3 regions of the Sodalis sp. RH14 genome follow, and region 3 is predicted to be linked to each of the others. Evidence: predicted binding sites of a transcription regulator. Region 3 holds the regulator's gene; each other region holds the start of a gene.
The links. The regulator CRP, encoded in region 3, controls carbon source genes, mostly activating them, when cyclic AMP is high. The targets are predictions, from matches to a motif close to ATGTGANNNNNNTCACAT.

Region 1 (10,101 bases), 1.8 Mb from region 3:
GCGGCGCCTGGTCGTATCGGAGGACAAATGCCAAACGACGGCCACTCCGTCGTATCGCGGTAAAAGGCGGGCGTTTGGCCAAACTGTTTTTTAAACGCCCGGGTGAAGCTCTGCCGGGAGTCAAAATGATATCTGATGGCAATATCAATAATGGGTAAATCGGTGACGCATAACGCCACCGCTGCCCGGGACAATCTGCGCGCCCGGGTATATGAACCCAGCGTCGTACCGGTTATTCTGGAAAACATACGTTGTAAATGCCATTTTGAATAACCTGATTTACTCGCAATCCGATCCATGATTAATGGCTGATCCAAGTTATTTTCCAACCAGCCCAGCAGGGCAAAAATGATGTGGGAGGGATCCATCGGCATTCCTCATAACACTCATGGGCATAAAAAAACACAAACCGGGTGTCGGACCGATAGCCCCAACCCCCAGGTGGCGCATAAACGATTTAAAAAGATGAGTGTTTATAATGGCTATAACCACCCTGCCAATAATTCTGCTCCAATGACCGGGCAAGGTCCTTTTCCGACATGACCGACGCCACGCCTTCTTCCTGGGCGGTTTTGGCCACCTTAACGGCGATCGCGCGCGATATTTGCTGAATATCATTCACCGGCGGCAGTAGCGGCCCCGCGCCGGTCATCGCCAAAGGCGAAGTGGCCGCCAATGCCTGGCTGGCCGCCATCAGCATGCCATCGGTGACGCGGCTGGCGCCCGATGCAAGAATGCCCAGCCCCAGGCCAGGGAAAATATACGCATTATTGCATTGGGGAATATCATAGCGTCGATCCTGGTAAATCACCGGCGCAAACGGGCTGCCCGTCGCCATCATTGCCGCGCCTTCGGTCCAGGCGAGCACGTCCTGTGGCCGGGCCTCCGCGCGCGATGTCGGATTGGACAGCGGCATAATAATCGGCCGCGGGCAGTGGCGCAGCATTTCGTGCACGATTTCCTCAGTAAACAGCCCTGTCTGGCCGGAGACGCCGATAAGCACACTCGGCTTGGCGTGACGCACCACGTCCAGCAGCGAGACGCTGGGTGTAGTCAGGCCCCAGCCGGCGAGCGAGGAGCGGGCGGTCACCAGCCGGCGCTGGAAATCAAGCAGGTTGGGCATATCGTCGGTCAACAGACCAAATCTATCGACCATAAAGACCTGGGCACGGGCTTCTTTTTCTCCGGCCCCTTCCGCCATCATTTGCGCGATGATATTTTCAGCAATGCCGCAGCCGGCGGAACCCGCCCCGAGGAATACGACCCGGTGATCGCGTAACCGGCCGCCCGCGGCATGGCTGGCGGCGATCAGGGTTCCCAGCGTTACCGCGGCGGTACCCTGGATATCGTCGTTAAAACAGCACAGCGTATGGCGATAACGTTCAAGCAGCGGCATGGCGTTCTTTTGGGCGAAATCCTCGAACTGCAACAAGACGCGGGGCCAGCGGGTATTGACCGCCACGATAAAGGCGTCGATGAAGGCCATATATTCGTCATCGTTTATGCGCGGGTGCCGCCAGCCCATATACAGCGGGTCGTCCAGGCACTGCATATTGTTGGTTCCGACGTCCAGCATGATCGGTAACGTTTGTGCCGGATTAATGCCGCCGCAGGCGGTATATAAAGAGAGCTTGCCGATAGGAATGCCCATGCCGCCAATGCCCTGATCGCCCAACCCGAGAATGCGCTCCCCGTCGGTAACCACAATGATTCTGATATCATGTTTAGAGAAATTCTGCAGCATGTCGTCAATACGATCCCGGTCCGGATAGGCAATAAACAACCCTCTGGCGCGGCGATAGATCGCCGAAAATTGCTCGCAGGCCTCGCCGACCGTTGGGGTGTAAATAATCGGCAGCATTTCGTCAAGATGATAACGCAACAAATTATAAAACAATGTCTCGTTGGTGTCCTGGATATTACGCAAATAGATATGTTTTGAAATATCCCGTTTAAATTGGCAGTATTGAGAATAAGCGCGCTCCGTTTGCTCGCCGATGGTTTCGACCTGATTCGGTAACAGTCCGCAGAGATTGAGGGCGCGACGCTCTTGTTCGGTGAAAGCCGATCCCTTATTCAGCAAGGGATTATCCAGCAGCAATGACCCGGTATAATGTGTGTACAACGTTTTGCACGATGCCATTTCACAACCCTCGCATATAACATCAATAAATACGCTTGTATTTATATTTTTCCACTCACAGCCGGCGAGCAGCTTGGCATAAAGCAGTTGTCCGCACCCGGCTAAAAAACCCATCAGTGGTGACTGTTATAGCATGTCAGGTTGCAACTCTCAGTTAAATTTAATTATTAATATGCATTTTTAACTATTTAAAGTTTTTTAATTAAACAAAGATTAATTAAATTACCAAAAAGATTGTGTGATGAGTAGCGCACACAAATTATACATCTGAGTATAAAATAAAACATTATAATTTTATAATACGTATTTAACGTCAGCTATTTAATCAATAAAACCCATTAACCTCTTATCAGCGCACCGCCAAAACAGCAAGGTGATTATAATGGAAAAAATCGACAAACCAATTGAGAATTATGAAAAAACAGCAACGTCGCCCTCATCGACATTCTTCAGGCAATGCAACGGCGCTGATATCAGTTCGGTGCCGTTGATTCTTTTCATTACCATCGCCAGCATCGTGTTTATTTCCGCCTATTCCAGCTACCTGCCTAAAAATATGATTGGTGGTTTGGCCGTCATTATGACCCTGGGATTTTTGCTGTCGCATATTGGCCGACGGATTCCCGTGCTGCGCGATATTGGCGGCCCAGCCATTCTTTGTCTAATGGTACCGTCGGTAATGGTTTTTTTTGGCGTTTTTAAAATTAATACCCTGGAGACGGTACACCTGTTAATGAAGGAGGCCAACCTGCTGTATTTTGTTATCGCCAGCCTGGTGGTCGGCAGTATCCTCGGCATGAACCGTATTGTCCTGGTGCAAGGCATGATCCGTATGTTTATACCCTTGCTGGCGGGAACCGCAACGGCGGCGATAAGCGGATTGGTGGTGGGTAAATTATTCGGGTATAGCGTTTACCATACTTTTTTCTTTATTATCGTCCCCATCCTGGGCGGCGGGATTGGCGAAGGTATTTTACCCCTTTCCCTGGCTTATTCCGCCATCCTGGGCGCCTCGCCGGATGTTTACGTGGCGCAGTTGGCTCCCGCCGCCGTCGTGGGCAATATTTTCGCTATCGTCTGCGCCGGCGTGCTGGCCCGTTTGGGCACCCGCCGCACTCACTGGAGTGGCGATGGCACATTAATCAGGTCGGCGGCGGAAAATGCCTTGTTTGCCCGAAAAGAAGAAGAACGTCCGGTGGATTTCGCGCTGATGGGCGGCGGTTTATTGATGATTTGCACCTTTTTCATCGTTGGGGGTTTAGTTGAAAAATGGGTTCATATTCCCGGACCGGTATTGATGATTCTGATTGCCGTACTGTGTAAATACGCGCGGGTGATCCCGGCAAAGATGGAGGAAGGAGCCCATAGTTTTTATAAATTTGTATCCACCACACTGGTATGGCCGCTTATGATTGGACTGGGCATGCTGTATGTCCCGCTGGAAAGCGTGGTCGCGGTGTTCTCCCTCGGCTATGTGATCGTCTGTGCCTCGGTGGTCATTTCCATGGGCGTCGTGAGTTTTCTGATTGCGCCTTATCTCAATATGTACCCGATCGAGGCCGCCATCGTCACATGCTGCCACAGCGGACTGGGCGGGACCGGCGACGTTGCCATTCTATCAGCGTCAAACCGCATGTCATTGATGCCGTTCGCCCAGATATCCACCCGGATCGGCGGAGCATCGACGGTCATCGGCGCCACATTACTCCTTGGATGGCTGATCTAGCATCCGCTACCGGGCCTATGCCAACGCCGTTCTCCGCGGGCTTAAAAATAACCTTGCCCACGTCTGATGCCAACATTTCCAAGGCAGGACTCGTTGTTTCTATTTACAAAACTTTAACGTATTTGACACGACTTAAATTGCTTTTTTATTTCAATCTGTTTTATTTGTTGACCAAGGGTAACGCAACCCACGAGGACGATGCCTTATGCGCTGGCGCAACTCAGCCGACAGTTTCGGCCATATCAGCATTGCTATCCACTGGCTGGTGGCGTTGGCCGTTTACGGTATGTTTGCGCTAGGCCTGTGGATGGTGACGCTTGGCTATTATGCGACCTGGTATCATCGCGCGCCCGAACTGCACAAAAGCATCGGCTGTCTCCTGTTCGCCATGATGATCTTACGCCTGATCTGGCGTTTTATTTCCCCGCCGCCCAAACCCCTCAGCCATTACTCGCCGCTGACCCGCGCCGGCGCGGTGCTGGCGCATTGGACTTTATATATCCTGCTCTTCGCCCTGCTTACCAGCGGGTATTTGATTTCCACCGCGGACGGGCAGCCGATAAATGTATTCGGCTGGTTTTCCGTTCCGGCCACCCTGAGCGGCCTGGCGGGGCAAGCCGATTTAGCGGGCGACATCCATTTGTACCTGGCGTGGTGCGTGGTGATCCTGTCGGTATTGCACGGCCTGGCCGCGTTAAAACATCATTTTATCGATGGCGACATCACGCTTAAGCGGATGCTTGGGTATCACCTTCATCAACCTGCGCAATATAAGGAAAAACACCATGCTGAAAAAGACTAGCCTGGGCCTGGCGACGGTCGCGTTATTTTTCGCCTCGGGCATAGCCGTTGCGGCGGAGTATAAAATTGATAAACAGGGCCAGCATGCTTTTATTCAATTCAAGATCAAACATCTTGGCTACAGCTGGCTCTACGGCGGTTTTAGGGATTTTGACGGCGGCTTCACATTCGACGCTGATAATCCCGCCGCCAGCAAGGTGAACGTGGTGATTAACACCGCAAGCGTCGATACCAATCATGCGGAACGCGATAAACATCTCAGGAGCGCGGAGTTCCTCAACGTAGCACAATATCCCCAGGCCACCTTCGCCTCCACGCAGGTGAAAAAAGACGGCGATGAATGGGATATCACCGGCAACCTGACGTTAAACGGCGTGACCAAACCCATTACCCTGGAAGCCAAATTGGTCGGCCAGGGCAACGATCCCTGGGGCGGCTATCGCGCGGGTTTCGAAGCTGAAGGAACCCTGGCGCTAAAAGATTTTAATATCACCACGGATCTGGGTCCGGCCTCGCAGCAGGTGGACGTGCTTATTTCAGTCGAAGGGATCAGGCAGTGACCTGCCGGCCATCCCCGTTTTTTCACCGCCGCCAGGGTTCTCTGCTTTCCAGCGGCGCAATATCCGTCAGAACGACGTGGTTAAGCCGGCATAATAGGCTCGTCCTGGTTCGTTATATGTTAATGCGCCTTCGTTTTCACGATAAATGCGTTTATCCAGCAGATTGCTGATACCGACATTGACCCGGACATTTTTTGTCACATCGTAATTCAGGCCGACGCCCAGCACGGAATAAGCACCCAGTTCTTTGCTGGACAGCGAGCCGACTTCGTTGCGTATGTCCGCGTATTCACGCGGTTTCTGCCGGCCGTACATGGTCCAGGCCGCATTGGCGGACAATTTATCGTTAACCTGCCAGTCCAGCAGGGTATTGATGGTGTATTTGGGAATCACTGATAGCGGATTGCCGGTTTCCTTATTCTCGGAGGTGATCATATAAGTGGCATTGGTACGCCAGTTCAGCGTATCGGGCAGCACCGGTATCGCCAGATTAGCCTCCAGCCCTTCCACCAGCGCCTTGCCGCCATTTTCCCAGCGCAGGATATTGCCGCCGTCCGACGCGGTGCCGATAACATCGGTGCCGGCCACGATTTTATTACGGTAATCGTTACGGAAATAAGTGATGCCGGCGTCATAGCCGTTGGCAGTAAATTCCAGGCCGATCTCTTTGTTGATACTGATTTCCGGGTTTAAGTCATCGTTGCCGAGCAGGTAGCAGGCGCCGGTGGCGACCCCCGCCGGGCAGCCGTTGCCATTGGTGCGCAATAAATACCCTTCGCTTGATTGATACAGATTAGGCGCCTTAAACACCCGGGCGATGCCCGCCTTGAGCTTGAAAAAATCGCCGAGCTCCTGGGACATATTCAGGCTGGGGCTCCAATTGGCGCCGAACTTGCTGTGATAATCGAAACGCAGTCCGGGGATAAGGTCGGTGCCGGGCAGGGCTTCGATATTATCTTCAAAATAGAGCGCGCTTAATTCCGCGCTATTTTTACTGCTGCGCAGCGCGGGATTGCCCGATACACCGCCGATGTTCGCATTGGTCTGGCTGGTGGCATGCATCGATGCCGGGTCGTTCAGCTCTTCGCGGTTCCATTCGGCGCCAAGGGTAGCGGTTTGATCCACCCATAACTTCAGCGGGATATTCAGCTCCGTATTGGCTTTGTAGTTCTCCAGCCGGCTGGTGGAGAAGGTGTCGCTATTGATCATGCCTTCTACGCGTCCCGTCGACCCCTCCATCAGGCGCGTATTATTGGTTTTTTCATAATAGAAGCCGGTGCGGGACTGGCCCCAGTCCCAGACGCCGTTATGGGTCACGCCATAATTCTGGCGGTACATGCGGTTGGTTTCCTCGCCATACAGCGTCGGCACCAGGCTGCTGACGTTACCATTGCTGTACTGGGTATCGCCGGTGTAGATATTGCCCTGGCGGCTGTAGCCGTATTCGAAGTCCATGCTTTGCCGGGGATCGATTTTCCATGATAGCAGCGTGTTGATGTCCTTGTTGCGCACCCCTTCGCGGCCGGCGGCATAGGAGCCATTTTGCTGGGTATTGATATCGGGGCTGTCGGCGTCGGTTTTATTGATATTGCCGTACAATCGCATGGTCAGCACATCGTCGATCAGCGGACCGCTCAGGCTGAAATTGGCCCGTTTGGTGGCGCCTTCCTTATCATCCTCCGGCTGGTTGGTATACAGGGATAACGACCCGTGCCAATCGTTGGTCGGCCGCTTGGTGATAATATTCACCACGCCGCCCGCAGCGCCGGAACCGTAGCGCGCGGCCGCAGGCCCTCTCAACACTTCGATCCGCTCGACCATCTCCACCGGCACCCAGTTGGTATCGCCGCGGGTATCGCGCTCCCCGCGCCAGCTGTAGCGCACCGCATTACGCGACGTGACCGGTTTGCCGTCTATCAGGATCAGCGTATTTTCCGGCCCCATGCCGCGGATATCGATTTGGCGGTTGTTGCCGCGGCTGCCCGAGGCGCTGTTGCCGGTCAAGTTGACGCCGGGCATTTTGCGGATGATATCCGACAGGTCATTTACCGGCGGTTCTTTTTTAATGTCGTCCGCGGTAATAATGGATACGCCGGGCTGCTGTTTCAGCTCCTCTTCGGCCGTGGCCTTGACGACCATCACGTCCTCGCTGTCGGTTTCCCCCGTCGTTTCGGCGCCGGCGCCGCTGCTGAAAATGGCGGTGAATAAAATGGCGAGCGGTCCCATAGTGAAATTTTTAGTTACACACATTTATTATGATCCTATTGCAATTTATATTTTCCCAAGAGAATACGAATAGTAATAAGAATCGTTATCATTGTATATGAATGCGGGAATTCTTCACATTTTCTCCTTAATGTGAAGAACGGTGGTTTTCTGAGCATACCAGTGCGTGAGCCAGGCCGCGCTTTCTGCGACGTCTTGAATGGGGAATGCAAAGCCGGTTGCCGGAGAATATCAGCAGTAATCGGGTAAGCGCCCAGAGCCTGCCACCGCCGCTGGGCAACCCGCAGCGGAAATGCCCCGCTTGCGCCGTGCCTCCGGCACGTCCAGTTCCGGGGCGGGCGGCATATCGGAAAGGGTCAGGCAGGACGCCGTCGCGCCCTGCCGGATATTACTGCAGCGCGATACGCATCACGTCATCCGGGCTGGTGGCTTCCTGCTGGCGGCTGGAAGCCTGCTTTACGCTGACATACAGCGTTTGGCCGTCGGGCGACAGGGCCAGGCTATTCGGGTGCACCGGGGTAGCGATGGTGCGCAGCACGTTATAGGTCTTGGCGTCGATCACGCTCACCTGCCCCGCCTGGCGGTGGGTCACATAGACTTCGTTGCGCACCGGGTTAAACAGCACCGCCAGCGATGCCGGCACGCCGATTTTCGCCAGGATATTACCGTTGCGGGTATCCGCCACCAGCACCTGCGGCTGTTTGGAATCGGTGATAAACGCGCGGTGCGTCGCCGGGTCCAGGCTGAGGTTGAGGAAAAAGTGTTCCGTCGCGGTTTCATCGAGCTTTTTGCGCAGCACCACGTTGTTGGTGACGGTGTCGATGGACAGCAGTTCGTTGTCGGCATTGGTCACGTACAGGCGTTTTGCCGCCGCGTCCAGCGCCAGCCCGGTGCCCATTTTGCCGATATCGTCCAGGGTGGCGCGCAGGGTCAGGGTAGCGCCGTCCACCACCCATATCACGCTGGACTCACCCAGTCCGGCGATATAGAGGGTATTGGTCTCCTGGTCCACCACCAGCTCACGCGGCGCCAGCGGTTTGACGGTGTCAGAACGCTGGCGCCCATCCAGCACCAGCCGGCCTGTTACCGCGCCGGTTTTGGCGTCGATGGCGGTGACGGCGCCGTCGACGGTGTTGCCGAAGTATAGGGTATCGGTCTTGGTATTGATGGCGGCGCCGAAGGGTTTGATATCGTTGTGGATAATCTGGGTGATATCAAGCGTGGCGGGGTCGAGGCGATATACCACCCCGCCTTTGTCCAGCTTGCGGCTTTGCGAGGTGGCCAGGTAAAGCGCGTCGCCTTGCGTGCTGTACGCCATCTCGTAAGCGCCTTTGCCGACGGGTTTGCGCAGCGGCTCCTGTGCCGCCCAGGCCTCCTGGGCCAGGGTAAACAACAGCGCGCCAGCCAGCAGCAGCGCATACGCCGCGCGTGGCCCCGGCCGTCCGCCGGTGGTCGTTATCACGTCCATACTATCTCCATTTCAATGAATTGAGGTTGCCGCCGGGCCAGCGCCAGGCAGCTAAAAGGGGTTTCACATTGCATCAAGAAGCAGCAAGAGCCGGAACGTCATGGCGTCCCGATCTTTATATGAGAATAATAATCATTATTTTTTGAAAAGCACAATGATTTTACCAACCCAATCAGGTGTTTCGTAACGCATTCTGACACCGCAAATGAATGTCACCCGACGCTAAACCGGGCCGTGGCCGCACCCCTTTTATCGCTACCGTCTGCTTTAGCGGCCGGCTTCATTTCACCGTCGGGCGGCCCTGTACGGCGGTGGAAGCCGCGCGGTTCGGCGGTATTCAGCCGGAGATTTTTTTAACGCCGGCGACGTTCCGCGGATATGGGGATTCCTCGGCCGTATCGTCCCGGATTCATCACCGCGATGAAAATGCTGCCGACAACCAGTACGGCGCCCAGCAGCTTGCCCTGATCCAGTTTTTCGCCCAGTATCGCCGCCCCCAACAACACCGCCAGCGCCGGGCTGAGTAGCGACCAGGGAAGGATTTGGTTTACCGGATACTTTTTCAATAACCAGTACCAGAGCGAATAGGATATCAGCGACGAACCCAGCGCGCTGTAGATTATCCCAAGCCAACCCCGCCAGCCCGCCGCCAGGAACAGCGTCAATTGGTGATGCTCCGTTAGGAAGGAACAAAGTGAAACCAGGGGAATGGCAAAAAGCGACAGCCAGCCGGTCATCGCCAGCGGCGGGATCGGCGGCGATCGCTTAATCACAATAGTGGTCACGGCCCATCCGCCGGCGCTTAACAGCAGCAAAGCCGGCCCATGCCATGAATTCAGCGCGGGGCTGCCGGAGAGCACCACCACGCCCGCCACAGCGCCGCAAACACCGATTATCTGCCGCAATGTGAGCCTTTCCTTCAGCCATACCGCCGCCAGCGCCATCGCCATCGGGGTCCCCATCTGTACCAGCACGGCCGCGCTGCCGGCATCGGTATAGCGCATACCGAGCAGCAGCAGTGAAAAGTGAACAAAACCAAAGGTAAATGCCAATAAACACAGTAGCGGGACCTGTTGCCACCGTATTGGATTGAACGGCACCAGTACTGCCGCCACAATCATAAAGCGAACCAACAACATCAGCAGAGGCGGCAGTTCCATCAGGCCGAATTTCATGG
Region 2 (10,101 bases), 2.0 Mb from region 3:
CAACCTGTACGATCCGGAACGCCTGGCCAGCCGTGGTTTCACGTATTACGCCATAGGTCGTGGGGCTTCGCTCGCGTCTTATAAGTAAGAGGGGCCCCATGAAATTTTTGGTCACCGGCGCCGCGGGTTTTATTGGTTATCACGTCAGCAGGCGCCTGCTTGCTGACGGCCATCAGGTCATCGGCATTGATAACCTGAACGACTATTACGACGTCCGCCTTAAGCAATCGCGGCTGCTGCAATTGCAGGGCGACACCGCCTTTACCTTTCATCGGCTGGATTTAGCCGACCGCCAGGGAATGGCGTCCCTATTCGCCGGGGAAGGGTTCGAACGCGTGATCCATTTGGGCGCGCAGGCGGGAGTGCGTTATTCGCTGGAAAACCCCCTGGCGTACGCGGACTCCAACCTTATCGGCCATCTGAATATACTGGAAGGGTGCCGTCACAATGGCGTCGGGCATTTGCTTTATGCCTCATCCAGCTCGGTATATGGCCTCAATCGTAAAATGCCGTTTTCCACCGACGATACGGTGGATCATCCGGTGTCATTGTACGCGGCGACGAAAAAAGCCAATGAGTTAATGTCTCATACTTATTCACATCTTTATCAACTGCCAACCACGGGTCTGCGTTTTTTTACCGTATACGGCCCCTGGGGCCGGCCGGATATGGCATTGTTTAAATTTACCGAAGCCATGCTTGCCGGCAGACCTATCGATGTGTATAACCGCGGCGAGATGCGGCGTGATTTCACTTATATAGACGATATCGCGGAAGCCATTATCCGTTTGCAGGATGTCATTCCCACGGCGGACAGCCAATGGACGGTGGAAACCGGGTCTCCCGCCACCAGTTCCGCGCCGTATCGCGTATATAATATCGGCAATAGTCAACCGGTCCAATTGATGGAATACATCAAGGCGCTGGAAAATGCGCTGGGCATTAAGGCCGAGATGAATTTATTGCCGATGCAGCCCGGCGATGTGCTTGAAACCAGCGCGGATACCGCGGCGTTGTACGCAGCCATTGGTTTTAAACCGCAGACGGAGGTAGCGGAAGGAATACAACATTTTGTCAATTGGTATCGTGATTATTATCACCAATGACTTTAGGGGGATGTTGCGATTAATGTCAAAAAGGCGACCTTCAGGTCGCCTTTTTGTGAGCGCTGCCCGCTAACGGTTAATCACTCCACCGGCGGCGGCAGTAAAGGACAAATTGCCTGGCACCCGGATCGAACGCCAAATGTTTCTTATGCTAATAATGCTGCTCATAATTTATGCACATTATGAGCTGAGGTTTGCTTACCGGTAAAAAAAACACCCGCTGAGTATTCAAACGGGTATTTATAATAGCGGTAATTTGGATTAAAGCAGGAAATCGTCCAGCGTCTTGCCTTCATCTTCAATAGACTTCTTGATGACGGCAGGCGTACGGCCTTGGCCGGTCCAGGTTTTGATTTCACCGTTTTCATCGGTGTACTGATATTTAGCCGGACGTGCCGCACGCTTGGTTTTACCCGTTGCTTTAGAAGCGCTCATGGTTTGCAGCAATTCATTCGGATCGATACCGTCGGCAATCAGCATTTCACGATATTGCTGTAATTTGCGGGTGCGTTCTTCGATTTCAGCCTGTGCTTGGCTGTCTTCCTCACGGCGTTCGTTGACAACGACCTCAAGTTTCTCCAGCATTTCTTCCAGAGTCTCCAGGGTACATTCTCTCGCTTGCGCACGCAGAGTTCGGATGTTGTTAAGAATTTTAAGTGCTTCGCTCATTGTCCTAATCTCGAATAATATAAATGGGGCGTCGGGGTAATAATAGAGCGGTAGTTTCTTTTCTGCAATAGCTAGTTTGTAAGTAAAGTAAAAAATAATCTTTTTTTTAAACCACCGCAGCCAAACGACAGTAAATATAAGGCTTGGGGCGAGTAACGACAAATTGATTCGCCATGTTGCGTTTTTCCCCTACTGCACTTTATGGAGCGCATATTGCACAAGACGTTTCATTATGAGCCATGTTTATATCAGGGGGAAATAGCAGGGTTATAAGCCCCCCATTAACCTCCGCCGGTTAATGAAGGTCCGACCTGGCGCCGGGGTAAGCGCGCCTGGCAAATGACCGGAGGGTGAATGGTAAAGTAGCCTGTAAATGATTCAATAAAATTACACTATTTTTATTCATCGCGGCGGGGGCGCCTTATTAGACCCGGCCCGGCCAACCGCCGCGCAGGGCGGGGGGAGTGAATCCGACGCGGGGCGGGGTGGGCCTTTGTGTTAAAGAATATGATACACTTATGGTCATATTAATTATGTCATGATTTTTCACCGGGGTATGGGGCTGATGGCTCAACTATATTTTTATTATTCTGCGATGAATGCGGGTAAATCGACGGCGCTGCTGCAATCTTCCTATAATTATCAGGAACGGGGCATGCGTACGCTGGTATTTACCGCGGAAATAGATAATCGCTTCGCGCGCGGGCAGGTCCGTTCCCGTATCGGCCTTTCCTCGCCGGCCGAGCTATACCGCCCCGATACCGATTTACTGGCCGTCATCACGCAGGCGCATCAGCTTGAGCCGTTGCACTGCGTGTTAGTCGACGAAAGCCAGTTTTTAACCCGGGAACAGGTTAACGGGTTGTCCGATGTCGTGGACCAGCTCGATATTCCGGTGCTCTGCTACGGCTTAAGAACGGATTTTCGCGCGGAATTGTTTCCCGGCAGTCAATATCTTCTTGCCTGGGCGGATAAATTGATTGAACTGAAAACTATCTGTTATTGCGGTCGCAAGGCGAACCGGGTATTGCGGCTAAATGACGAGGGCAAGCCCGTGCATGATGGGCAACAAGTGGTTATCGGCGGGGATGAGCGTTATGTCTCCGTTTGCCGCAAACATTACAAACAGGCGCTGGAACAGGATGTGTCCGTGCCAGGTTACACGCGCCTGACGCCGTCGGCTTAGGTTCGCGCCGGTCCCGACCGGCGGCGAATCCGCCAGGCAGGCAGCCCGCGCGCTTAAACCGCCCAGGCGGCGCGCAGCGGCTGCCAATGACCGGGCCTGGGCGTCGGCCGCGCCCAGGCCCGGGAATCCCGTGTCGGGGCCTTTAGGGGCCTTCAGCGGTCTTTGTCTACGAGTGGCGGCGTTGCCGGCGAAAGCCGGGAACGGTATTGAGGACTGGGCGGTGGGACGCGCCGGGGACGGCTAAAGGCAGGCAAGGGCACCCGGAGTTATGAATACCCCGTACGGCGCTGGCGTTGCGATAGCGCGTTAAACGGCCCAGGCGGGCCGTAGCGCGCATCCCCAGGCGGGGGCGTAGTGATAGCGCTGCGGACACAAAAAAGCCCCTTACGGGGCTTTTTGGCGTTTCCCCCGCCGGAACGGGGGACTAACAGGCATCAGCAGTATCAGCTGGTGACTTTCTTGCCTTTCTTCTCGGATTTCACGACGTCATTTATCGTCGCTTTGATATTACCGACAGGGGCGGGCGCATTGGCCGCCGCGACGGCGTTTTCAAAGGGTTCGACGAATTTACGGCCATAGTAGGTATCCATCAGGATTTGCTTAAGTTCGGCAATCAGCGGATAACGCGGGTTGGCGCCGGTACATTGGTCATCGAACGCATCTTCCGACAGCTTGTCGACTTTTGCCAGGAAGTCTGCTTCCAGCACGCCGGCTTCGCGAATAGAGGTCGGGATGCCCAGGTCTGCCTTGATTTCGTCAAGCCAGGCGAGCAGATTCTCGATCTTCTGCGCGGTACGGTCGCCCGGTTTGCTCAGGCCCAGATGGTCCGCCACTTCGGCGTAGCGACGGCGTGCCTGCGGACGGTCGTACTGACTGAACGCGGCCTGCTTGGTCGGGTTGTCGTTGGCGTTGTAGCGGATCACGTTGGAGATCAGCATAGCATTGGCCAGGCCATGGGGAATGTGGAATTCCGACCCCAGTTTATGGGCCATGGAGTGACATACGCCGAGGAAGGCGTTGGCAAACGCAATACCGGCGATGGTGGCGGCGTTATGCACGCGTTCACGGGCCACCGGGTTCTTGGCGCCTTCATGATAGCTGGCCGGCAGGTATTCTTTAAGCAGCTTAATGGCCTGCAGCGCCTGGCCATCGGAAAACTCGGTGGCCATAATGGACACATAGGCTTCCAGCGCATGGGTTACCGCATCCAGGCCGCCGAAGGCGCACAGGGATTTAGGCATGTTCATCACCAGGTTGGCGTCGACAATCGCCATATCCGGCACCAGGGCATAATCCGCCAGCGGGTATTTCTGGCCGGTGGCGTCATCGGTGACCACGGCGAACGGTGTAACTTCCGAACCGGTGCCCGAGGTGGTGGTAACCGCAATCATCCTGGCTTTTACGCCCATTTTCGGGAACTTGTAGATACGTTTACGGATATCCATAAAGCGCAGCGCCAGCTCTTCGAACGGGGTGCCCGGATGTTCGTACATCACCCACATGATCTTGGCGGCATCCATCGGCGAGCCGCCGCCGAGGGCAATGATGACATCGGGTTTAAACGACATCATCTGCTCGGCGCCCTTGCGCACGATGCTCAGGGTCGGATCGGCCTCAACCTCGAAGAACACTTCGGTTTCAATGCCGTGGTTTTTCAGCACCGAGGTAATCTGGTCGGCATAGCCGTTGTTGAACAGATAGCGGTCGGTGACGATAAAGGCGCGTTTTGCGCCGTCGCTGGCCACTTCGTCCAGGGCGATCGGCAATGAACCACGACGGAAATAGATGGATTTAGGAAGCTTATGCCACATCATATTTTCAGCTCGCTTGGCCACGGTTTTCTTGTTGATGAGATGCTTGACCCCGACGTTCTCGGAGATCGAGTTCCCGCCCCAGGAACCACAACCCAGCGTCAGGGACGGCGCCAGCTTGAAGTTATAGAGGTCGCCGATACCCCCTTGGGAGGCCGGGGTGTTGATCAGGATACGCGCGGTCTTCATCTTGTCGCCGAAAAAATTCACGCGTTCAGGCTGGTTATCCTGGTCGGTGTACAGACAAGAGGTATGGCCGATGCCGCCCATCTCCACCAATTTTTCCGCTTTGATCACGGCGTCTTCGAAATTCTTGGCGCGGTACATGGCCAGCATCGGCGACAGTTTTTCATGGGCGAAGGGTTCTGAGTCGTCCACGACGGTCACTTCACCGATCAGCACCTTGGTGTTGCCCGGCACTTTGATGCCGGCCATATCGGCAATCTTCGATGCCGCCTGGCCGACAATGGCCGCGTTAAGCGCGCCGTTTTTCAGGATGATGCCCTGAACGGCTTTCAGTTCCTCGCCGCGCAGCATATAGCCGCCATGGCTGGCGAAACGTTCGCGTACGGCGTCATAGATTTCGTCGACCACGATAACCGACTGTTCGGAGGCGCAGATGACGCCGTTATCGAAGGTCTTCGACATCAGGATGGAGGCTACCACGCGTTTGATGTCCGCGGTTTCATCCACCACGACCGGGGTGTTGCCGGCGCCGACGCCGATGGCAGGCTTGCCGGAGCTGTAGGCGGCCTTGACCATGCCCGGACCACCGGTGGCGAGGATCAGGTTGACCAGCGGATGATGCATAAGCTGGTTGGATAATTCCACGGTCGGCTCGTCTATCCAGCCGATGATGTCTTTCGGCGCACCGGCGGCGACAGCGGCCTTAAGCACGATTTCCGCCGCGCGGTTGGTGGCGTTCTTGGCGCGCGGATGCGGCGAGAAAATGATGCCGTTGCGGGTCTTCAGACAGATTAACGCCTTGAAGATAGCCGTCGATGTCGGGTTGGTGGTAGGCACGATACCGCAGATGATACCGATGGGTTCGGCGATGGTGATAGTGCCGAACGTATCGTCCTGGGCCAGGATGCCGCAGGTTTTTTCATCTTTATAGGCGTTGTAAATATATTCGGAGGCAAAATGGTTTTTAATCACTTTATCTTCGACGATGCCCATACCGGATTCGGCTACGGCCATCTTGGCGAGGGGGATGCGCGCATCGGCGGCGGCCAGGGCGGCGGCGCGGAAAATTTTATCCACCTGCTCCTGGGTAAAATTGGCATATTCGCGCTGGGCTTTTTTGACGCGTTCTACCAGCGTATTAAGTTCAGCGACATTAGTAACAGCCATAATGCTCTCCTAATAAATGTTAAAATTTTGGGTTAGATTGTTAAACTCTTTAAGTAAAAAGCCTGCCCGCCTCGCCCACAAAGATATATATGACTAATATTATATCAGTTAGTCTATCTGCCCAATCAGGGATATGCATTGGCACAATGAGCTTTTTACTTAATGAGTTTCTTCAATCACCTACTTTAACAAAAAATTCAGTTAAATTGCCGCTTTTTTATGCTTACCCGGCTTTGCGTTAAAGGGATCTTAAAGAGTATTACCGCAGTTATATGTGATACATATCACAAATTATGCATGCTGACTCCATTCAGCAGGGAGGGGTAGCCGCAAAAGTTACACAGGTGCCTTAATTACGTTAACCGATGAAATGTCGGGATAAATACGATTACAATTAATTAACAAACTGGCTGCAAAATTCGCCCCAAATAGCGATTTACCGCCGGGGGAGAAAGCAAAACGGCAGGCCGCCAGAAAAATCCACCTTAACATTGCCTGCCTAACCCCGCGCAGCGATGCTCATAACGGTCAGCATCAAAATAGGACAAAACATGCACGGAATTGGCCAAAATGCACCATAAAGCATCAGCGTATATTAACTGCGCAATGGGATTTTGTCGGCATAATGGGAAATTAATCGTGCTTTATTTCAAAACGATAGCGGGTTTTATCGGAATTTTCCGGATTTTTTTTCAGCCTAAGCGGCAAAGGGTCTTGTCACAATGCTACTCAGATGTTATTAGTGTTTATTCACGCATCATTAGGCGTTTATTCTCTTTACAGGCCATAAATTGACCTTATGTGTTTTTATGTAACAAATGATTAAATAATAATTATTTTTCCATGTAAGGCTGATATTTTTTGATGCCATGATAACTGTAAATAACTTCTTGCCAGGCCTGTGTCCCACCCGATTGCTGTTTTTGCCGGCGCCGCGCCGGCTTGTTTCCTTTATAGCCTTCACCAATAAGGAATACCGCTTCTTTGCCTTGTGGTTTCGTTCACCATAATTGGCGTGGGAGTTGTCATACCCGTTTAACGGGAACCTGCGTGCCGCAAAGCCGGGGCCACGCAATAATAAAAAACTGGAGTGCACTGATAATGACCAACATCACGAAAAAGACACTGCTGGCGGCGGGCATCATTGCCGCACTGGGCGTCGTGTCGGTAGGATCCTCTTTCGCCGCGGACGTTCCCGCCGGCGTGCAGCTTAGCGACAAACAGGAATTGGTGCGCGGCAACGGCGCCGAAATACAGTCCCTCGATCCCCATAAGATAGAAGGGGTGCCGGAATCCAATATCAACCGCGATGTGCTGGAAGGGCTGACCATTAACGACCTGTACGGCCATACGCAGCCGGGCGCCGCCGAAAGCTGGGAGACCAAGGACTCGAAAGTCTGGATCTTCCATCTGCGCAAAGACGCCAAATGGTCCAACGGCGATCCGGTGACGGCGCAGGATTTTGTCTATAGCTGGCGTCGCCTGGCCGACCCGCAGACCGCGTCGCCGTATGAAAGCTATCCGCAGTACGCCCATATCGTGAATATCGATGAAATCATTGCCGGCAAAATGAAACCCGATACCCTGGGCGTTAAGGCCGTGGACGATAAGACGCTGGAAGTGACCCTGAGCCAGCCGGTGCCTTATTTTCCTAAATTACTGAGCAACCCCGCCATGTCGCCGGTGCCGCAAAAGGTGGTGGAGCAGTTTGGTGAAAAATGGACCCAGCCCGCCAATTGGGTCGGCAACGGCGCGTATAAAGTAAAGGATTGGGTCGTCAACGAGCGTCTGGTGCTGGAGCGTAGCCCGTCCTATTGGAATAATGCCAAGACGGTGATCAACCAGGTGACCTACCTGCCGATTTCCTCGGAAGTAACCGACGTGAACCGCTATCGCGCCGGCGAATCCGATATGACCTATAACAATCTGCCGATCGAATTATTCCAGAAGCTGAAACGCGAAATCCCGAAAGAAGTGCATGTCGATCCGTATCTGTGTACCTATTATTATGAAATCAATAACCAAAAGGCGCCCTTTACCGATGTGCGCGTGCGCACCGCGCTGAAACTGGCGCTGGATCGCGATATTATCGTTAACAAGGTCAAAGCCCAGGGCGACTTGCCCGCCTTTGGTTTTACGCCTCCGTATACCGACGGCGCCAAGCTGACCCCGCCGGAGTGGTTTGGCTGGAGCCAGGACAAACGTAATGCCGAAGCGCGTAAGCTGCTGGAGCAGGCCGGCTACACCAAGGATAAGCCGCTGACCTTCGATTTATTGTACAATACCTCCGATCTGCATAAGAAACTGGCGATTGCCGTTGCGTCGATATGGAAAAAGAACCTGGGCGTGGAAGTCAAGTTGGTAAACCAGGAATGGAAAACCTTCCTCGATACCCGTCACCAGGGGACCTTTGATGTATCCCGCGCCGGCTGGTGTGCCGATTACAACGAACCCACCACCTTCCTGAACATTATGCTGACCAATGGTTCGAGCAATACCGCCCATTACTCCAGCCCGGCCTTTGATAAACTGATTGCCGACGCCGTCGACGCCAAGAGCGATGATGCGCGCACAACCTTGTATCAGCAGGCTGAACAGCAACTGGATAAGGATTCCGCCATCGTTCCGGTGTATTACTATGTGAACGCCCGGCTGGTGAAACCTTATGTTGGTGGATATACCGGTAAAGATCCGCTGGATAATGTGTATGTAAAAGACCTTTACATCATCAAACATTAACCAGGCGTAATGGATGACAACAGGGCAGGGTCTTCACGGGCCGTGCCCTGTTTTTCCTGTTCAAGTGAACGATTTGAATAAATGCACGTTATAGGTATTGGGCATGTTAAAGTTTATTATCCGCCGGTTGCTTGAAGCGATTCCGACGCTATTCATATTGATCACCATTTCATTTTTCATGATGCGGCTGGCGCCCGGGAGTCCGTTTACCGGCGAGCGCGGCCTGCCGCCGGAAGTGATGGCCAACATCGAAGCCAGGTACCATCTCAACGATCCGATGATAAAGCAGTACGGCGCGTATCTGGTCCAACTGGCGCACGGTGATTTCGGCCCGTCGTTCAAATATAAAGACTATTCGGTTAACGATTTGGTGGCCAATTCTTTTCCCGTCTCGGCCAAGCTAGGCCTGGCGGCGTTTATACTGGCGATGGTGGTGGGGGTATTCGCCGGCGTCATGGCGGCGCTGCGGCAAAATACCAAATGGGATTACCTGGCCATGGGTTTTGCCATGACCGGCGTCGTCATACCCAGCTTTGTGGTGGCGCCGCTGCTGGTGCTTATCTTCGCCATTACGCTTAAATGGCTGCCGGGCGGCGGCTGGAACGGCGGCGCGCCCAGGTTTGTGCTGCTGCCGATGATTGCCCTGTCGCTGGCCTATATCGCCAGCATCGCCCGTATCACCCGTGGCTCGATGATTGAGGTGCTGCACTCCAACTTTATCCGCACCGCCCGGGCCAAGGGACTGCCCATGCGGCGCATTATTTTCAGCCACGCCCTCAAACCCGCGCTGCTGCCGGTCATTTCTTATATGGGACCGGCGTTTGTCGGTATCATTACCGGCTCCATGGTAATAGAAACCATCTTCGGACTGCCGGGGATCGGCCAGCTGTTTGTCAACGGCGCGCTGAACCGTGATTATTCGCTGGTGTTAAGCCTGACCATCCTGGTCGGGGCGCTGACGATTTTATTTAATGCGATTGTCGATGTGCTGTACGCGGTTATCGACCCGAAAATACGTTATTAAGCTGGAGCACGCACATGATGATTGGTAACAAAAATAGCGAGGCTCTGGAGAAACTCAGCGAAACGCTGCAAGTGGAAGGCCGTAGCCTTTGGCAGGACGCCCGCCGGCGTTTTATCCATAACAAGGCCGCGCTAACCAGCCTTATCGTTCTGGCGCTGATCGTGGTGTTTGTCGCCCTGGCGCCTTCCCTGGCGCAATTCAGTTACGACGATA
Region 3 (10,101 bases):
GCCGCCTTTGTGCTCGTGGTCATGGCCGTGGCCGCCGCAGCAGTCGCCGCCGTGATCGTGGTCATGGCCTTCATGCTCGTGATCGTGTTCGCCGTGAACATGGCCGTGGGCCAGTTCTTCCGCCGTCGCTTCGCGAATAGCCAGCACCTCGACGTGGAAGTTCAAATCCTGGCCGGCCAGCATGTGGTTGCCGTCCACCACCACATGGTCGCCGTCGACTTCGGTAATTTCAACCGGCACCGGGCCTTGATCGGTCTCGGCCAGGAAACGCATGCCGACCTCAAGTTCCTCGACGCCCATGAACACCTCTTTCGGGACGCGCTGCACCAGGTTGTCGTCGTAATGACCGTAGGCATCGTCGGCAACGATATGCACATCAAAGCTATCGCCCTCATCGTGGCCGTCCAGGGCATTTTCCAGGCCCGAGATCAAAGAACCATGCCCATGGAGATAGTCCAACGGCGCACTCACCGGAGACTCATCGACCAACACGCCATCTTCTGTCCGTACCTGGTAAGCCAGGCTGACCACCAGGTCTTTTGCTACTTTCATGATATCTCCTACCGTTGGAAACTGAATTGGCGCAGATTCTAACGAAAATTTACGCGCATGTATCCTTCAGCTTAAAAAAATTGAGGGTATAAGGCTACTCCGGATCAAAAATACCGATAATGCGATCCTTTGCCGGCGTTTTATCCGCAGCCGCCGGGTCGGTTTGGCGCTGAGTAAAACCGCACTTTACACAAATGACGTTATCCGTCCCCTGGTCCTGCCAGACCGCCAGGGTATCCTTCGCCTGGCACTCGGGGCATACCGCGCCGGCAATAAAACGTTTACGCTTTGCCGTCATGGTGTTTATCTCCCTGCGGATGGTTATCTTCCCAGCCGTCAAGCTGGCGACGTTCATGCTGCATTTCGCGCTGGAAGATATCCTCCAGCTCGCGCCGGGCCTCCTTGACGCGGGATATTTGCGCCACATCCCCCTGCAGCTGCGGCATCAGCTCCCGCAGCATGCGGGTATCGATGCGGCGGAAATGCTGCTGGGCGCGATAGGCCTGGTGGGGATGCATCCCCAGTTCCAACAACGCCTTGCGGCCCAGATCCAGCGCGCTGGAAAAAGTTTCCCGCGAAAACTGATTCACCCCGGCCAGCAGCAGCTCATGGGCCTCGACGCGGCCCCGCGCCCGCGCCAGTATCTTCAGGTGCGGGAAATGCTGCTGGCACAGGTGCACGATGGTCATGTTGTCTTCCGGCGTATTGGCGGCGACCACGATGGCTTTTGCTTTCTCCGCCCCGGCGGCGCGCAGCAACTCAAGCTCGGTGGCATCGCCGTAATACACCTTATAACCATAGCTGCGCATCAGGCTTACCGCACTGATATCGCGCTCAAGTACCGTAATCCGCATCTTATTGGCCATCAGCAGGCGGCCTATCACCTGGCCGAAACGGCCGAAACCCACGATGATCACCTGCGGCTCGTCATCGTCGACGAAGGGTTTTTCACCCTCCTCGTCCTGGGCATTGTAACGTCGGACCAGGATAAGATCGATGAGTTGCATTAATAAGGGGGTGGTAATCATCGACAGCGTCACGGTGACTAGCAGCAGGGCCAGCTGATCGGGCGAGAGGATTTTTTGCGCGCCGGCGGCGGAAAACAGGACAAAGGCGAATTCTCCGCCCTGGCTTAGCACGCCGGCGAACTGTAGCCGCACCGAGCTGCGCAGACCGGATATCCGCGCCAGGATATACAATACCGTCCCTTTGACCAGCACCAGGACCGCCAGGCCGGCCACCACGGTCAGCAAGTGGACATATAAAATGCCCAGGTTGAGCGCCATGCCCACCGAGATGAAAAACAGGCCGAGCAGTAATCCCTTGAACGGCTCGATGGCGATCTCCAGCTCATGGCGGTATTCACTCTCCGCCAGCAGCACGCCGGCGATAAAGGTGCCCAGCGCCATGGATAATCCGAGCATATCCATAAACAGCGCCGCGCCCAGCACCACCATGAGCGAGGCGGCGGTAAACACCTCGCGCACATTAGCCATGGCGACATAACGGAACAGCGGCCGCAGCAGGTAGCGCCCGCCCACCAGCATGATAAAAAACGCCGCCACCTTCATGCCGATTTTCATCCAATCGCTCGGTTCGCTGCCGCCGCCGGCCAGGATAGGGATGAGGGATAACGTGGGGATTACCGCCATATCCTGGAACAGCAGGACGGAAAAGCCGAGCTGGCCGCCTTCATTGCGGTTCATGCCTTTGTCGCGCATCAGCTGCAGCGCGATGGCGGTGGACGACATGGCCAGGCCGATGCCGCCAATCAGCGCCGATTGCCAGGTGGCATGGGTCAGGTAAAGAGCCCCGCCCAGCAGCAACGCGGTAAAGAAAAGCTGCGCGGCGCCGACGCCGAAGATCGATCGCCTCAGTTCCCATAGCTTCGACGGATTCAGCTCCAGGCCGATGATAAACATCAGGAACACCACCCCAAGTTCGGAGAAGTGCAGGATTTCGTCCACATCGCGGATAAAACCCAGGCCCCAGGGGCCGATGGCGATACCCGCCGCAAGATAGCCGATCACCGCGCCGATCCCCAGGCGCTGGGCAATGGGCACCGCAACGACGGCGGCGAACAAAAACAACACCACGGCGGTCAAAAACGACGGACTGCTATCCAATGCGTTGTCCCCTTTCGTTAAGCGGCTCTTTCAGCCATTGGGCGTATTCGGCGGCATGGCGCGCCAGTACGACGGGATCTAGCCTTCTGGCCCAATAGATCACCTGCGGGCGCACCCAATGCATGCGACACATGGTGGCGGTCAATTCGAACGGACGTAGAATATCCTCCATGCCGTAGCGACTGTAGCCGCGGTTAAGATAAGCGCCCTCCGGTTCGCCGGTGGTGATAACCGTTCGCCAGTATTTCCCGGCCAGGGCGTCGCCGCCGATGCCGCTGGCAAATCCGCGCGCCAGCACCCGGTCGAGCCACTCTTTCAATAATGCCGGGCAACTGTAAGTATAAAGCGGGTGCTGGAACACAATGACCTGATGTTCACGCAATAATTGCTGTTCGTGGTGAATATCAATAAAAAAATCCGGATAAAAGGCGTAAAGATCATGTACGGTGACATGCTCGAGCGACGATGCCGCCTGCAGCAAAATCCGGTTGGCAACCGAATCCTGTGATTCCGGATGGGCATACAACAACAAAACTTTGGGTGGCTGCGCGATCAATTCCCCTCCAAAGCGTCGTCAGGGCGCGGCTTTTCCGCTACCATGCTTCGCAAAGTTGAAACCAGGACAGGTTATCCTGGATAGCATTCAATAATGTTAATTTAACATACTCTCAAACTATGGCGCTTTATGATTGTCTTCTCCTCACTGCAAATTCGCCGCGGTACCAACGTACTGCTGGATAACGCCACCGCCACGGTGAATCCCGGGCAAAAGGTCGGACTCGTCGGCAAGAACGGCTGCGGCAAATCAACATTATTGGCATTGCTGAAGCATGAACTCGGCTGCGACGCCGGCAGCGTGACCTTCCCCGCCAACTGGTCGATGGCCTGGGTTAACCAAGAGACGCCGGCCCTTGACGTGCCGGCGCTGGAGTATGTTATCGACGGCGATCGCGAGTATCGCCAGCTGGAAGCCGACCTCCAGCTCGCCAACGAGAAAAACGACGGCCACGCCATCGCCACCGTGCACGGCAAGCTGGACGTTATCGAGGCCTGGACCATTCGGCCGCGCGCCTCGAGCCTGCTGCACGGGCTGGGGTTCAGCCAGGATCAATTGCAACAGCCGGTGCGGGATTTTTCCGGCGGCTGGCGCATGCGCCTTAACCTGGCGCAGGCGCTGATTTGCCGCTCCGATTTGCTGTTGCTTGATGAACCGACCAACCACTTGGATCTGGACGCGGTCATCTGGCTGGAAAAATGGCTGAAAAATTATGACGGTACGCTGATTCTGATTTCCCATGACCGGGATTTTCTCGATCCTATCGTAAATAAAATCCTGCATATTGAACAGCAGACGTTAAACGAATATACCGGCAACTACTCATCGTTTGAGCAGCAGCGGGTGACCAAGCTGGCGCAACAGCAGTCGCTGTTCCAGCACCAGCAGGAAAAAGTGGCCCATTTGCAGCATTATATCGACCGTTTCCGCGCCCAGGCCACCAAGGCCAAGCAGGCGCAGAGCCGGATCAAGATGCTTGAGCGGATGGAGCTGATCGCCCCGGCCCATGTGGATAATCCTTTCCAGTTCAAGTTCCGTACTCCGGAAAGCCTGCCGAGCCCCCTGCTGAGCATGGAGAAAGTCAGCGCCGGTTATGGCGAGCGCACCATTCTTAATTCCATCAAGCTTAACCTGGTGCCCGGTTCGCGCATCGGCCTGCTCGGACGCAACGGCGCCGGCAAGTCGACGCTTATCAAGCTGCTGGCCGGCACCCTTGAGCCGCAGTCCGGCACCATCGGCCTGGCGAAAGGCATCAAGCTGGGTTATTTCGCCCAGCATCAGCTGGAGTTCCTGCGCGCCGACGAATCGCCGCTGGCGCATATGATCCGGCTGGCGCCGCAGGAGTATGAGCAGGCGCTGCGCGATTATCTGGGCGGGTTTGGTTTCCGTGGCGATAAGGTGACCGAACCGACCGCGCGTTTTTCCGGCGGCGAAAAGGCCCGGCTGGTGCTGGCGCTGATTGTCTGGCAGCGTCCCAACCTTCTGCTGCTCGATGAACCGACCAACCATCTGGATCTGGATATGCGCCAGGCGCTGACCGAAGCGCTGATAGATTTCGACGGCGCGCTGGTGGTGGTGTCCCATGACCGGCATTTACTGCGTTCCACCACCGATGAATTTTATCTGGTGCATGACGGGCGCGTCGCGTCGTTTGACGGCGATGTGGAGGATTACCAGCAGTGGCTGGTGGATCAGCAGCGCCAGGCGGCGGCGCAGGACGGCAATGATACCGAGACCCCGGCGCCGCAGGTCAATAATGCCCAGGCCAGGAAAGACCAGAAGCGGCGCGAGGCGGATTTCCGCAATCAGACCCAGCCGTTGCGCAAGTCCATTACCCGTTATGAACAGCAAATGGAAAAACGTGGCGCGGAGCTGGCGGCCATCGAGGCCGGACTGGCCGACGCGGCGCTGTATGATATCAGCCGTAAAGCGGACCTGGCCCTGGCCCTGCAACAGCAGGCCAAGGTTAAATCGCAGCTGGAAGAGGCGGAAATGGCGTGGCTGGACGCCCAGGAACAGTTGGAGACCCTGACCCGGGAGTTCGAGTCGCAATAAGCGCGTCAGCGCCAGATCAGCAATACGCAGGCCGCCGTCAGCAGGCCCATGGCGACGTTAAAAGCGATCCAGGCGCGTTTGCTGCGCAGCAGCCGGCCGATAAGGGTGCCGAAGCCGAGCCAGATAACGCCGGAGACGATATTGACGCTGACGATGCCGACGCTGATGGCGCCGACGGAGGTGATATAGGCGCTGCCGCTCAGGCTGAAGCTGGCCACCGCGCCCAGCGCCATCAGCCAGGCCTTGGGATTAAGGAATTGCAGCAGGCCGCCCTGGTAGAAGGGAATGGGCCGGGGGGGCGGCGCGTCGGTTTCCAGTTTTTCATAGGCGGCGGTGGCTATTTTCCAGGCCAGCCACAGCAGGTAAAGGCTGCCCGCCACCTTCAGCATAAAATGCAGGGACGGATAAAGCGTGATCAGGCCGCCGATGCCGAAGGCCACCAGCAGCAGGATACATTGCATGCCGAGCATGATGCCGATCATCAGCGGCATCGAGCGCCAGAAGCCAAAATTGGCGCCCGAGGCGGTAAGCAGCATATTATTAGGGCCAGGGGTAATGGCGGCCACCCAGAGAAACCCCAGCATTGACAGAAAAAGACTCAGTTCCACGTTTTGGCGGCTCCCCGTAAAATAACGCGTATGAAGCTACCAGTGCGCACGGGGATGTACAAGGCATAACAGGTGAAATTTACTCAACACCTTGATTTATTGACTATCGGGACACAATATCGTGATTATTCCCTGGGAACAAATCGATCCTGACACGCTCTATAACCTGATCGAGTCCTTTGTACTGCGTGAGGGCACCGATTATGGCGAGCAGGAGAAATCACTGGCGCAAAAGGTCGAGGATGTAAAACGCCAGTTGATAAGCGGCGAGGCGGTGGTGGTCTGGTCGGAACTGCATGAAAATATCAATATCATGCCGCGCGGCCGGTTTAATGACCAGGCCGGAGATACGCCGGGCGAATAGCGAAGCCCCTGGCCCCTAAGCGCTAAATATGCTAACACTCACTTCTGGGCCTTGATGCCGGGCGCACTTCTTCACGCCGCAATTCAACCAAGCGTAGGGTTACCATGTCGACAAAACACCCCATTATTGCCGTTACCGGTTCCAGCGGTGCGGGCACCACCACCACCAGCCTGGCGTTTCGTAAAATATTCCAGCAGTTGAATATCCACGCCGCCGAACTGGAGGGTGACAGCTTTCATCACTTTACCCGGCCGGAAATGGATATGGCGATCCGCAAGGCGCGGGATTTAGGGCGCCATATCAGCTACTTTGGTCCGGACGCCAATAACTTTGGCCTGCTGGAGCATACGTTTCATCAGTATGGCGATACCGGCCGCGGTCAGTCGCGTAAATATCTGCATACGTATGACGAGGCGGTGCCGTATAACCAGATCCCCGGTACCTTTACGCCCTGGCAGGCGTTGCCGGAACCGACGGACGTGTTATTTTACGAGGGGCTGCACGGCGGCGTGGTAACCGATAGCCATGACGTGGCGAAGCACGTGGATTTGCTGGTGGGCGTGGTGCCCATCGTCAACCTGGAGTGGATCCAGAAACTGGTGCGCGATACCGGCGAGCGGGGGCATTCGCGCGAGGCGGTGATGGATTCGGTGGTGAGGTCGATGGAGGATTATATTAACTACATCACGCCGCAGTTTTCCCGCACCCATATCAATTTCCAGCGGGTGCCGACCGTCGACACGTCGAACCCTTTCGCCGCCAAGGCGATTCCCTCACTTGACGAAAGTTTTGTCGTTATTCATTTCCGTAGCCTGGCGCATATCGACCTGCCTTATCTGCTGGCGATGCTGCAAGGCTCCTTTATTTCCAATATTAATACGCTGGTGGTGCCCGGGGGCAAGATGGGGCTGGCGATGGAGCTGATTATGGGGCCGCTGGTACAGCAGTTGCTGGAAGGAAAGGAAATTAAGTAAACTCGAGGCCTCGGGCGGGAACACCACGCCCGATTCGACCCCATCGGCATGCTTTCCCTTGAACACGCCAGGATTCGCTGCGGTGTTGGCGGGCCTAGCATACCGTGGGGCGCTCGGTCGGGCGGGAACACCACGCCCGATTCGACCCCATCGGCATGCTCTCCCTTGAACACGCCAGGATTCGCTGCGGTGTTGGCGGGCCTAGCATACCGTGGGGCGCTCGGTCGGGCGGGAACACCACGCCCGATTCGACCCCATCGGCATGCTCTCCCTTGAACACGCCGGGTTTGAGTGCGGTGTTGGCGGGCATACCGTGCCATGGGGCGCTCGGTCGGGCAGAGAAACCATGCCCGATTCGACCCCATTGGCGCGCTCTCCCTTGAACACGCCGGGTTTGAGTGCGGTGTTGGCGGGCCGGTTAGGCGGCGGGGGCGTGGTGTTCGTCGCGCACTTCAAAGCTGTGGGTCATATTGACCGACGCGCCGAGCATCAGTGAGACCGAGCAGTATTTTTCCGCCGATAGCGTCACCGCCCGCTCCACCGCCTTGTCGGTCAGCCCGGCGCCGGTGACGATAAAATGCAGGTTGATATGGGTAAACAGGCGCGGCGCCTCGTCGCGGCGCTCGGAGGTGAGTTTGACCTCGCAGTCCCGGACGTCCTGCCGCGCTTTGTGTAAAATCGATACCACATCAATGGCGCTGCAGCCGCCGACCGACATCAATACCATTTCCATTGGGCTGGGCGCTTTTTCGCCCGCGTTCCCATCCATCAAAACCTGGTGGCCCGAGGCGGATTCGCCCATGAAAGACAACCCTTCTACCCATTTGACCCGTGCCTGCATTATGATACTCCTGATGAAAAGCTTTCCAGCAGACTACATTTTTGTTGGAAAACTGGCAATGTTACTGAACATACTTCATGCTGAAGCAAGACAACAGAAGACACTGCTTCAAACCTATGCTAAAAACAAGGCTGGATCGGCCTCATGATAATGAAAGGGCAAGAGATCGATCGGAACATCACATTACCAGACCCTAATAAGTTCCCTTACGTCGCTCCGTTTAAACGCGGAGTCAGAGTGAATAATACAAGCGCCGTAACAGGGAATACGATGTCCCGAACCTGGGATAGCGATGACAAAAGAGGATAACAGCGAATGGTTCTCGGCAAACCGCAAACAGACCCGACTCTCGAATGGTTCCTGTCTCATTGCCATATTCATAAGTATCCATCGAAGAGTACACTTATACATCAGGGTGAAAAGGCTGAAACGCTTTACTACATCGTTAAGGGCGCCGTGGCGGTGCTGATTAAGGATGAAGAAGGCAAAGAGATGATTCTCTCCTATCTTAACCAGGGAGATTTCATCGGTGAGCTCGGCCTATTCGAGGAAGGTCAGGAACGCAGTGCCTGGGTACGGGCGAAAACCGCCTGTGAAGTCGCCGAGATTTCGTATAAAAAATTCCGGCAGCTGATTCAGGTGAATCCGGATATCCTGATGCGCCTGTCGGCGCAAATGGCCAGTCGTTTACAGGTAACGTCGGAAAAAGTCGGCAACCTGGCATTCCTGGACGTTACCGGACGCATAGCGCAAACCCTGTTGAACCTGGCGAAACAACCCGACGCCATGACCCACCCCGACGGCATGCAGATAAAAATCACCCGTCAGGAAATCGGCCAGATTGTCGGCTGTTCCCGCGAGACGGTAGGACGTATTCTTAAAATGCTCGAAGATCAAAATCTTATATCCGCGCACGGTAAAACCATTGTTGTTTACGGCACGCGCTGATAGCCCCGTTATACAGGCGTGGTGCTTCGTACCACGCTTTTTTTGCTGACAGTATGTGGCGCCGGTTAATCTACCACCCTGAAGTAAACTATGCCCTGCGGCAAACCATCGTGCTATGCCTGCCGGTGGCCGCCGGCCTGTTATTCGGCAGCTTGCAAAACGGCCTGCTGTTTTCGTTGGTCCCTGCCTGCTGCAATATCGCCGGCCTCGATACCCTGCATAAACGGTTTTTCAAGCGACTGGCCGTCGGCGGCGTGCTGTTCGCGCTGAGCAGCGTGCTGATCCAGGTGCTGTTGGCCGTGCCGGTGCCGTTGCCCTTGGTGATGCTCGGCCTGGCGCTGCTGTTCGGCGTTACCGGTGAAATCAGCCCGCTGCACGGCCGTTTATTGCCCGCCGCGCTTATCGCCGCCATCTTTACCCTGGGGCTGGCCGGCAATGTGCCGCCCGCCGTGCCGCCGCTGCTGTATATTGCCGGCACCGCCTGGTACGGGCTGTTCAACGCCCTGTGGTTCCGGTTGTGGAAGGAGCAGCCGATGCGGGAATCGCTTAGCCTGCTGTATCGGGAGCTGGCGGATTATATCGAGGCGAAATATACCCTGCTGACACAGCATACCGATCCGGAAACCGCCCTGCCGCCGCTGTTTGCCCGCCAGCAGGCGGTGATTGATCTGATTGCCCAGGTATACCAGCAGCTTTATATGCTGTCGGCCAATGATCAGCTGCAGTACAAACGCCTGCTGCGTTCTTTCCAGGTGGCGCTGGATTTGCAGGAGCATATCGCCGTCAGCCTGCACCAGCCGGACGAAGTACAAAAACTGGTGGCGCAAAGCCACGCCGAGGCGGTTATCCGCTATAACGCCCGGCTGATTGCCGCGCGGTTGCGGGTACTGGCGGATGATATTCTCTATCACCGGCAGCCGGGGCGTTTTAACATGGCCACCGCGCTGTCGGCCCTGGAAAAAATTGCCGACCGGCATCCGGATAATCCGGTCGGACAGTTTTGTTATTACCATTTCAGCCGTATCGCCCGGCTGCTGCGTACCCAGCGCCCGCTTTACCGCCGCGACCTGATGGCCG

Region 1: ACL2XQ_RS15755 (2-hydroxycarboxylate transporter family protein) is a predicted target of CRP. The motif match lies at 2,380-2,397, and genes of this name have one in related genera.
Region 2: adhE (bifunctional acetaldehyde-CoA/alcohol dehydrogenase) is a predicted target of CRP. The motif match lies at 6,398-6,415, and genes of this name have one in related genera.

Annotation. Positions count from the first base shown of each region.
Region 1 is NZ_CP178739.1:3,451,014-3,461,114, forward strand. Features, by position in the region: gene ACL2XQ_RS15745 (helix-turn-helix domain-containing protein) at 1-368, opposite strand, end outside; gene ACL2XQ_RS15750 (NAD-dependent malic enzyme) at 458-2,143, opposite strand; gene ACL2XQ_RS15755 (2-hydroxycarboxylate transporter family protein) at 2,526-3,869, shown strand; gene ACL2XQ_RS15760 (cytochrome b) at 4,075-4,671, shown strand; gene ACL2XQ_RS15765 (YceI family protein) at 4,658-5,230, shown strand; gene ACL2XQ_RS15770 (TonB-dependent siderophore receptor) at 5,297-7,480, opposite strand; gene ACL2XQ_RS15775 (YncE family protein) at 7,845-8,924, opposite strand; gene ACL2XQ_RS15780 (DMT family transporter) at 9,278-10,101, opposite strand, start outside.
Region 2 is NZ_CP178739.1:3,198,778-3,208,878, reverse strand. Features, by position in the region: gene ACL2XQ_RS14580 (UDP-glucose dehydrogenase family protein) at 1-88, shown strand, start outside; gene ACL2XQ_RS14575 (NAD-dependent epimerase) at 99-1,106, shown strand; gene hns (histone-like nucleoid-structuring protein H-NS) at 1,368-1,775, opposite strand; gene ACL2XQ_RS14565 (thymidine kinase) at 2,341-2,961, shown strand; gene adhE (bifunctional acetaldehyde-CoA/alcohol dehydrogenase) at 3,405-6,125, opposite strand; gene oppA (oligopeptide ABC transporter substrate-binding protein OppA) at 7,227-8,864, shown strand; gene oppB (oligopeptide ABC transporter permease OppB) at 8,968-9,888, shown strand; gene oppC (oligopeptide ABC transporter permease OppC) at 9,903-10,101, shown strand, end outside.
Region 3 is NZ_CP178739.1:5,210,734-5,220,834, forward strand. Features, by position in the region: gene slyD (peptidylprolyl isomerase) at 1-552, opposite strand, end outside; gene ACL2XQ_RS23855 (YheV family putative zinc ribbon protein) at 647-850, opposite strand; gene kefB (glutathione-regulated potassium-efflux system protein KefB) at 834-2,678, opposite strand; gene kefG (glutathione-regulated potassium-efflux system ancillary protein KefG) at 2,671-3,231, opposite strand; gene ACL2XQ_RS23870 (ABC transporter ATP-binding protein) at 3,364-5,289, shown strand; gene ACL2XQ_RS23875 (LysE family translocator) at 5,295-5,897, opposite strand; gene ACL2XQ_RS23880 (YheU family protein) at 6,019-6,261, shown strand; gene ACL2XQ_RS23885 (phosphoribulokinase) at 6,366-7,235, shown strand; gene ACL2XQ_RS23890 (OsmC family protein) at 7,654-8,076, opposite strand; gene ACL2XQ_RS23895 (hypothetical protein) at 8,036-8,224, shown strand; gene crp (cAMP-activated global transcriptional regulator CRP) at 8,392-9,024, shown strand; gene ACL2XQ_RS23905 (YccS/YhfK family putative transporter) at 9,078-10,101, shown strand, end outside.